2 regions of the Paenibacillus sp. FSL H7-689 genome follow, and region 1 is predicted to be linked to the other one. Evidence: riboswitches for the same ligand, from Rfam matches in the RefSeq annotation. Region 1 holds a riboswitch; the other holds the start of a gene.
The links. A riboswitch is a leader RNA that binds a small molecule or an ion and turns the genes downstream of it on or off. The one in region 1 is predicted to bind cyclic di-AMP.
Positions count from the first base shown of each region.

Region 2: it holds a riboswitch for cyclic di-AMP, as region 1 does, so the genes downstream of both, C170_RS14940 (hypothetical protein) here and C170_RS20540 (3D domain-containing protein) in region 1, are expected to answer to the same signal.

Region 1 covers NZ_ASPU01000028.1:201,426-206,534, forward strand. The annotation lists gene C170_RS20530 (ABC transporter substrate-binding protein/permease) at 1-971, shown strand, start outside; gene C170_RS20535 (amino acid ABC transporter ATP-binding protein) at 958-1,680, shown strand; cyclic di-AMP (ydaO/yuaA leader) riboswitch at 1,899-2,093, shown strand; gene C170_RS20540 (3D domain-containing protein) at 2,096-2,770, shown strand; gene C170_RS20545 (polysaccharide deacetylase family protein) at 2,880-3,671, opposite strand; gene C170_RS20550 (prenylated flavin chaperone LpdD) at 3,826-4,167, shown strand; gene C170_RS20555 (PspA/IM30 family protein) at 4,279-4,950, shown strand; gene C170_RS20560 (DUF350 domain-containing protein) at 5,046-5,109, shown strand, end outside.
Region 2 covers NZ_ASPU01000015.1:848,361-853,469, reverse strand. The annotation lists gene C170_RS14955 (urease accessory protein UreF) at 124-825, opposite strand; tRNA gene C170_RS14950 (tRNA-Leu) at 1,269-1,351, shown strand; gene C170_RS14945 (glutathione peroxidase) at 1,499-1,978, opposite strand; cyclic di-AMP (ydaO/yuaA leader) riboswitch at 2,350-2,525, shown strand; gene C170_RS14940 (hypothetical protein) at 2,641-3,039, shown strand; gene C170_RS14935 (HAD family hydrolase) at 3,280-3,963, shown strand; gene C170_RS14930 (Nramp family divalent metal transporter) at 4,068-5,109, opposite strand, start outside.

The DNA.
Region 1 (5,109 bases):
GTATTCCAGGGGCGAAGCTTACTGCGCTGGATAAAATCTCGGATATCGTGCTTCAACTGCAAACAAAACGCATTGATGCGGCAATCGTTGAAGATACCGTTGCTGCAGGTTATCTGGACGATATCATTGGACTTGCTGCTGCTGTTCCGGACGAAGAGCAAGCAGAAGCGGCAATCGGGATTCGTAAAGGTAATACCGAGCTGCTAGCTGCAGTAAATGGAACACTGGAGCGACTGAAAAGCGAAGATAAAATCAATCAGATGGTGACGGACGCCAGCCTCTTGATGGCGGATAAAGCGAACAAATCACAAAATATTTTCCAAGTATTCTGGGAGTACAAAAGTTTCTATGCTACAGGTGTAGGATACACACTTCTGTTGTCTGCACTTGGGGTTATCTTCGGGGTAATTATTGGATTGATCATCTGTTTGTTCCGTTTGCATGACGCTGCAATCTTGCGCTGGATCGGTACGGCATACGTTGAAGTGATCCGTGGCACACCGATGCTGGTACAATTGATGATTATTTACTATGGTTTTTCCCTGAGCTTTGGCATTAACTTCACTGCACTTCAGGCAGGTATCATTACACTTTCAATCAATAGTGGTGCCTATCTGGCGGAGATTTTCCGTGCAGGTATCCAAGGTGTGGATCGTGGTCAGTTGGAGGCAGCGCGTTCATTAGGTATGGGAAGAGGCGCCGCGATGCGTTATATCATATTGCCACAAGCCTTCAAAGCTGTATTACCAGCGATCGGTAATGAATTCATAACTATCATCAAAGAATCCTCCATTATCTCCGTTATCGGTATGGTGGATATTATGTATCAGGCAAGTGTAGTCAAGAACATTACGTACCAAGGCTTGAGTCCATTTTTGATTGCAGCAGCCATCTACTTTGTAATGACGTTCATTTTGTCCAAGCTGCTGGGACGACTGGAAAGGAAGTTGAGTGCAAGTGATAGACGTTAGACAATTACACAAATCTTATGGAAATAACGATGTGCTTAAGGGCATAAACGTGACGATTGGCAAAGGTGAGGTTGTCGTGGTTATCGGTCCTTCCGGTTCAGGTAAAAGTACGTTCTTGCGTTGTTTGAACCTGCTGGAACAGCCTACCTCAGGAGAGATTGATTTTGAAGGCGTGTCAATCACGGACCCCAAGCATAACATTAACGCAACTCGTGAGAAAATGGGCATGGTGTTCCAGCACTTCAACCTGTTCCCACACAAAACGGTAGAGCAAAACATTACGATTGCTCCGATTAAAGTAAAGAAACAATCCACTCAGGAAGCGGAGAAAATTGCCGCTGATCTGCTTAACACCGTAGGCTTGTACGATAAAAAAGATACATTCCCGAATCAGCTGTCTGGTGGACAGAAGCAGCGGATCGCCATTGCTAGAGCATTGGCCATGCAGCCGCATGTGATGCTGTTTGACGAGCCAACTTCGGCACTGGACCCCGAGATGGTCGGTGAAGTGCTGGATGTCATGAAACGCCTTGCAGAAGGCGGGATGACAATGGTCATCGTAACCCATGAGATGGGTTTTGCACGTGAAGTGGGAGACCGAATCCTGTTCATGGATGGCGGGGTTATTGTGGAAGAGGGAACACCTGATGAGGTGTTTGGAGCTCCAAAAAATTCACGTACACGTGATTTTCTTGCCAAAGTACTCTAAACGATGTGATTAAATAGCGTTACTGACTTCGAGTCGGTAACGCTATTTTTTATGGATAATAATGACGTATGGATTCGGAAAAGTAACTATTCTGTTACCAAATGTAAAGGAATCGGGTCAACCAAACTTTCTGAATTAACCAGTATTCTTACAAATGCTTACAAGCTAAAAACCATTTGGTAAGAATTACTACAAGTTCAGGTTACAAAATTGTGATATATTGAACTCTGCCGAAACTTCCGGACAGGGAGTGCGGGGGATGTAACGATGCAGATTGTGCAGGGGGAAGATCTACAGCACACTGCTTGGGGTGAATTGGGTACATAACGTTTCAAATGTAACGAAGAACCTATAGGGTGGGCTCCTCATCCGAATCCGACAACTAACTTCGCAGGCACAATGAGGGAGGAAGACCATGATTAACAAGAAACGTATAGCCAAAACAGCAGTAGCATTAATGACAACAGCAATGCTCATTCAAGCCGTTCCGGCTCACGCCGATTCAGTTCATGTGGCCAAAGAAGGGGATACCTTCTACACCTTATCAAAACAATATGGAGTAGCACTCAACACGTTAATTAAAGCAAACAACGACATTTCGGCTTACAACATTTATGGTGGTTTGAAAATTACGATTCCCGGTAAGGCAAACAATGTAGCAGCCGCTGCGGCAACGGAGAGCAAGACCCAAGCGAAGACTGTTACTACAGCAAGCTTGGACGTCAACGCAGATAACAAAGTTGTTCAAGCCTGGGGTAAAACATTCGATTACAGCAAAGCTGTGAACGTAAAAGCAACGGCATACTCTGCAGATCCGTCTGAAAATGGAGGCTGGGGTGCAGTCGATTATTTCGGAAATGACCTTGAACTGGGTACGATTGCAGTTGATCCAAGTGTAATTCCACTTGGAACTAAAGTACTGGTAACTGGTCACAGCCATCCAGGATTGCCAAAACAAGCTTTTGTAGCCACAGCACGTGATGTGGGCGGTGCAATCAAGGGTCACCGGATTGATATCTTTATCCCGGGTAGCAAACAGTCTGTAAGCTCATTTGGTTTTCAGGATATCGAGCTGTACATTCTGAAGTAGAGAGAAAATAACATTTAAAATGAATTCAAACAGGGTGTCTGCCAGTCGCTAAATTTGCGATTGAACAGCACCCTTTTAATATTCTCATTTATTTTCTATCAAGTTCATCTTAATCTTTGGCCTTTGGCAATCCCAACATTTCGTCCAAGGTGACCAGTTCATATCCCCGATTACGTAGTTCCTCAATAATTTCAGGCAAAGCCTCAATCGTGCCGTTCAGGTTTGACCCTACACCGCCTCCAGCATGTTGCAGAACGATGGAGCCGGGTTTTACGGCAGACAGGATATTATCTTTCACCTGTTCCTTTGAAAGGCCTTTCCAGTCCAGGGAGTCTACGTTCCAGTTCACAATGCTATAGTGTTGTTTGGCAGCCCATCTCAGCTGTTCTTCATTAATGTCTCCATAAGGTGGCCGAATCATCTTGGGCGTATAACCCGCCAAACGTTGAATAATATCCCCGGTATGTAAAATTTGTTTGCGAAAGGCATTCATCGACAGCTTACTGAATTCAGGATGATTGTAGCTGTGATTACCAACCATATGCCCTTCCTTAACAATGCGTTTCACTAGATCCGGATGTTTCTCAGCACGACTACCCACGATGAAGAATGTAGCTCTGACATTGTATTTCTTCAATACATCCAGTACTTGTGGAGTAAATCGTGGATCAGGTACATCATCAAAAGTCAGTGCAACCTTCTTGGTTGAAGGACCATTGGTTTTGAACGTATCGGCATATTTTTGACGTAACTGTCCCAATGTCAGTTGTTCTTCTTCCGCAGAATCCGAACCTGATACTGATCCAATTGATGGGCTTGAAACATCCCGCGATGAAACTGGAGCATGATATCCCCCTAGAAAAATAACGATAACCATCAGCATAATGAGGCGTACGCGCATAATAACAGCCTCCTTTTCCAAAATGACGTTCTCCTTGGTATGCCCGGGGGCTCCATAAAATATGCGTAGTGTGAGAAGTTTCATTGCGGATTTAGCTTATGACAGCCATAATTCCTCCATATATAACATATAGAAAAGGATAGGTGGATAGGATATGAGTACATATGATTTGAAATCCATACGTTTACAGGTGATTGAAGCAGGAGAGGATAAGGTTTTTCTCGTTACCGGAGGAAAGGCGCATATTGGCGCCGTAGCCACGTTCTACGTGGATCATGAGCGCGTAAGCGGGACGACAGTACATATTCCTGGGCATAAAGAACAAGAGCTGTGTGAGCGGCTTGCCCGAAAGGCTGCCTTGCAGCTGAAAGTAACCGTTACGGTGATCATGGGTATCCATTTTGATTCCATCACGCGGATGCAGATCGACGAAATCGTGCAGACTGCAGAGAGGTTGATGGAGGATCATCTGAACAAAGATAAACGATCTTCCTGACATAAGAGCCATCGAATGTTTTGATTTTATTTGCTAAAATTGAAACGAGTTGTAGATTGTTACGTATGTATGTTTATATACGATGTAATATCGACTAGGAGGAATAACATAATGTCCATTTTCAAACGTTTGCGTGATCTAACTATGTCTAACATCAACGCCATTATTGACAAGGCGGAAGATCCAATCAAGATGACGGACCAATATATCCGTGACATGCAAGAGGATCTGGAAGATGCGGAGAAAGCAGTAGCGCAACAGATCGCCATTGAGAAGAAATTCAAGCAGTTATTCGAAGAGCAGGAAGCTCTTGTGAAGAAACGTGAAGAGCAGGCGCATACGGCGGCACGTGCTCAGAATCTGGATTTGGCTCGACGTGCCCTGGAAGAGAAAAAGGCTGCTGAAGAGAAGATGGCTGAGTACAAAACCAGCTATGATCAAAACAAGGCTTCTGCAGATAACCTGCGTGGCAAGCTCGACGAGATGCGTAAGCAACTGACTCAAATGAAGAACAAACGCGAAACACTGGTAGCCCGTTACAATGCAGCAAAAGCCCAAACGGAAATCAACAAAGCGTTGAATGGGTTTGGCTCTGATACCGCAAGTGCTGGTATGAAGCGTATGGAAGAGAAAATGATGCAGATGGAAGCACAGGTCGAAGCAAGTAACGAAATGTCTTCCAAAGGAAAATCTTTGGATGAAGAGTTCGAGAAGTTGGGTAAAGATCAGGCTGTTGAAGACGAACTCGCAGCATTGATGAAACAGTACGATAATAAGAACTAATACCTTGGTTGTCAGCAAGGTTAACCAGCGGAGGAGAAGAGTATTTCTCCTTCGCTTTTAAATGCGGTTCATGTTGATATGTGGGGGCTGTGTAAATGGATTTGAACATTTTGGCGATGCTGGTCTGGACCGGATCTGGTTCGGTTTTGCTGTTTGTCC
Region 2 (5,109 bases), on a different contig from region 1:
TTATAAATGGCGTAAATACGTAAATAAAACAAATAAAATGACAAAAAACACGTCGGCAAGGAGGTTGCCGCGTGTTTTTTAATTTTTTTGAATGAAGGGGAGCAGGCATGAGGAGGAAGAGGATTAGGCCCTGTAGGCATGAAGTCCAGCTCCGAGCATATGGAAACTGGGGAAAAACGATTTCATGGACATCGAGGTTGGCTGTGCCAGTCCATCCGCAGCCGAGGCGCTGACGGTCTTCCATTCATTCTCCAGATCTGTGGCCAGGCGGACCATCAGATCCTTGGTTGTATCGTTGTTCAGGGGAATGACTTTGGAGGCTTCGGTTATGCAGGCATTCATGGCTGAATGCAGGTAACCAAGGACCGCCTCTTCGACCGGGATGTCGAGGTGGTGGTTAATCCAGGCATGAACAGTGGAGAGGCAGCCAACCGAATCGTATTTGGCAAAGATCTGTTCGAGCTGGCTGAATTCAATCCAGGGGTGCAGAGCGCGTGCGAGTCTGATCAATCGTTTACCCATGGCGGCAGCTTGTTCTCTGAGATCTCCAGGGGTTCGCTGAACATGGACAAGCTTGTCGATCAGAGCTATCCGCCATGTATCCTTGTGATCTGCTGCGGTATAGATGCCTTTGATGGCCATACCTTCAAGACGAACGATGCTCGGATGCAACTGACAACGCATGAATGATTCGAGATCTTCAGCATTACGAATGGTACCCTCCCTGATATGGATATCCATGCCGAAGGAATGGGTGAACCCTCCAACCTGAATAGAGGAATCAAGCAGTTTGACATAATCGAGCAGCTTATTCCCACGGTTCACAATCATTCGCCTCCTGTGTTCGTTAAATGTCACTTAAAGTGACATTTATATTCCTTTTTGTTTGCTTTATGTTTAAAAATCCGAATTATATGATAGTTATCATCCCATAAATGTCCGCTTTTTGTCAATAGTATCCGTGAAATTAATGGATTAAATCTGGAATTTAATATTTGTGTTATTTTATATAACTTATTGTGTTATTTATGTGGTGAAGTTCATGGAGGACTATATATAAGGAAGGACTATATATAAATGAATCAACAAGATCGGCTCTTACCGAAAAAGAGGGGATCAAATCTAATCATATGCAGTTCATGGGTAAAGATGACGAGATTATGCGATTTTTGATGAAAATGCCTAGCTGAAAAAGAAGTATTAAAAAATACTTTACTTTTAGTTCTGAACCCGGTATAATCAATTCTGTTGCCGATTATTTACGACATGCGGTCGTGGTGGAATGGCAGACACGCTATCTTGAGGGGGTAGTGGGCGTATGCCCGTGGAGGTTCGAGTCCTCTCGACCGCATCATATGAACGATTAAAAAGAAGCTTTCCATTAATGGGAAGCTTCTTTTTTTTGTCTTTTTCGAACAGTATGACATCTGGGTTGAAAAAAGGCCATCCATTACCGGAGGAATGTTGCTCTACCTTCCGGCTACGGGTGGCCTGTGTATTATTTTTGAAGTAAGTTCTTGATATCTTCTTCAATCTTGTCCGGTGTTGTTTTGGGAGCATAACGTTTAATGACCTGTCCGTTCTGATCCACGAGGAATTTGGTGAAATTCCATTTGATTGCTTTGGAGCCGAGCAGGCCAGGAGCCTCTGTGCTAAGGTGTTGGAAAAGAGGGTGAGCGCTTGAGCCGTTCACATCAATTTTCTCAAACATGGGGAAACTCACGCCATAATTCATCTGACAGAACTCGGCAATATCGTCGGAAGATCCTTTTTCCTGTGCAAACTGGTTGCTTGGGAAACCAAGCACTTCAAATGGAGCATCTTGAAACTTGTCTTGCAATTCTTGCAGACCTTTGAATTGAGGGGTAAGGCCGCATGAGCTTGCCGTATTCACAATCAGGAGCACTTTGTCACGGTAGTCGGACATTTCAACTTCTTGACCGCGAAGGGTATTCACTTTGTAATCGTAGACTGTCATCTAAATCGCCTCCATTTATTTACTCTTATATCTTCTATTATATTGGTTGCAATTAAATATTGCAAAACTAATATGGTGTTAAAAGAATCAAAACAGGCAAGTTGTGCAGAATACGTGAATGAATTGCGAAGTGATTTACGCCAGAGTGAGAATTAGATAGCCTTGAAGAGATAGATAGAGTATAACTTTGTTGTAAGCGTTATTATGGATAGGAATTGGCAAAAATCTGCCGATTTGGTGATCTGGGCGGACTTTACACCGACATGGCACGGGTGTATGATTCATAACGTAATTTCAATTTAAACTAAAATGTACTTGAAAAACGAAACAAACGATAATATCGCTCGATCTTACCTTAAGATATACGAACGATGTTTTAATCGCTGAGTTTCCATTCATTAATGAATGGGAAACGGGGGAACCAACGGAATGCGCTGTCCAGGACAGTGGGCATTCATGGGGTGAATTTTCCGGTGACAGCCGGAAATAGGGCGACTCTCGCGCCCGAATCCGTCAGCTAACCTCGTAAGCGTTAAAGGGAGAGGCAACAAGCCGTACGCTGGTTCATGGTGTTTTCGCCATGGGTTATTTAAGAAGCGTTCGGGAGGCCTTGGTCCCCCACGCTTCTTTTTTGTTGTCTTTTCACGCCAAGGGAGGAACGAATGATGGATACTGAGATGATCTTAGTGACTGCTCCAAATGAAGCAGGACGCAAATTTATCAAATTGCTGATGTACAAAAAAATGCCGTTTGCCGTTCTAACCAACAGTGCAGGGGAAGAGCGCAGACTCCGTAGAATCGGAGTAGAACATGTCATTCGCATGAATACGGCTGCAGCTCAAAAATGGTTTTTGCCGCAGGGCAGCGTAGGCAACGTGTTTATTTTCGAGAACAGCCTGAATCTGACCTGTCGTTATTTACAGATCTGCCGTTCATGGACATCGAAATCCCTGTGCGTCATTACGGAGCAGAGTCATCCTAAGGGCATCTATCGGGGCATGGGCGCAGACCGGATTGTATATTCGCTCAATGGGGAAGTTGGCTTTCTCCTCAATGGTTAATGCCATAGCTTGTGATTGCTCAGGTGTAAGGTGCCTGTTATAATTGAATGTATTAGAATCAATTTCAGAATTTACTCAAGGTATTATGAAATTGATTCATCGATAAACGGAAGTTTGAGGAGACTCATGCAGGATGGTGAGTCTTCTTTTTTATGGTTTTAAAGGTAGTTCAAGACTTTTTGAACACGAACTTTTAGATTAGGATCAGGAATCACCTGTGGCTTACAAGGAGGAATTGGCGTGCCGGATGTAGGTGGATTGAAATGGTTGTTTTTTGATGTTGGAGATACGCTGGTGGATGAATGGGAGCCGGTTGATGATATTATCGGACAGTTTGTCCGTGAAGCTTGTGCTTTGGGGTATCCGGTGAAGATTGAGGCGGTACGCGAACTGTTCGCGAACTGTTACCGAAAATATGAGCAATGGCCTATGAGAGTGGCAATTCGCACATTTGTTGAAGACGAGGGGCATCAGAAACAGATTCAGGACAAGCTGAAGTTTCAAAAAGATCTTGAACGTCCTTTTCCTTCAGCAGATTCCGTTCTTCAGCAGTTGTCACGGCATTATCGCATTGGCATTATTGCCAATCAGAGTCCTGGAACGGAAGAGAGACTGGAGAGCTACGGCTTGCGGAAGTATGTTGATGTTCTGGCATGTTCGGCTGAAGAAGGAGTGTCCAAGCCAGACCCTGAGTTATACGCTGTGGCCTTGAAGCAGGCCGGTTGTGAACCGGAGGAAGCCGTCATGATCGGAGATCGGATCGATAACGACATTATACCTGCTCGGAATCTGGGCATGCGTACGATTCGAATTATGCAGGGTTACGGAAGATTCCAGCCAGAACTATCGGATGACAACCGTGCGGATTGGACTGTTGATTCATTGGATCAACTCCTGCCGTTACTGATGCCAAATCAGGATTAGATTCAGATGGTTGTTTATTGGATTGCAACAATAAAGGCTGATCAACTGGGTATAAAATACCGGAGTTGATCAGCCTTTTTAGTATTTAGCCAATTAAAATGAGATTAGAACAACCGGATCGTCTGAATGATCAGATATACATTCAGCACAACGATAATCGCGGCAATGACCCATGAGATGATTTTGAGCCACAATTTGTTGGCGAATGCACCCATGCTTTTTTTATCACTTGTGAACATCACCAGGGGAATTACAGCAAAGGGCAATTGAAGCGACAGCACGACCTGACTCAAAATGAGCAGTTCTTCTGTGCCATGTTCTCCTGCAATGGCTGTCACAATTACCGCCGGGATGATGGCGATCAGACGTGTGACCAGTCTGCGTAGCCATGCCGGAATTCGAATGTTCAGGAAACCTTCCATAACGATCTGCCCAGCGAGTGTACCTGTAAGGGTAGAGTTCTGACCTGATGCTAACAGCGCCACACCGAACAGAATACTTGCAACCGTAGTACCTAATAGAGGTGTCAGCAGATGATAGGCATCAGCGATCTCAGCAACCTGCGTCATACCAGCACTGTGGAATACAGCAGCAGATACAATCAGGATGGCTGCATTGATGAACAGGGCCAGTGTCAGCGCAATCGTAGAATCCATGGTCGAGTACCGAATGGCTTCTTTTTTGCCCTGTGGTGTCTGTTCGATCTGACGGGTCTGCACAATGGAAGAATGCAGGTACAGATTATGCGGCATCACGGTTGCTCCGATAATACCAATGGCAATATAGAGCATGGCCGGGTTTTGCAGAATCTCAACATTTGGTACAAAACCATGGAGAACACCGCCCATATCCGGTTTTGCCAGAAACAGATCAATCCCGAAGCAGAGGGCGATGGTTGCCATCAGCACAATGACGAGAGTTTCCAAAGCGCGGAAGCCTTTGTTTTGCAGAACAAGAATCAGGAGTACATCAACTGCGGTGATGATAACGCCGTATAACATGGGGATGTTAAATAACAGTTTTAATGCGATGGCAGAACCAATGACTTCAGCCAGATCGGTAGCTGCAATGGCAAGCTCACACAGAATCCATAACATCATAACAACAGGCATGCTGAATCGTTCACGACAGGCTTGAGCCAGATCC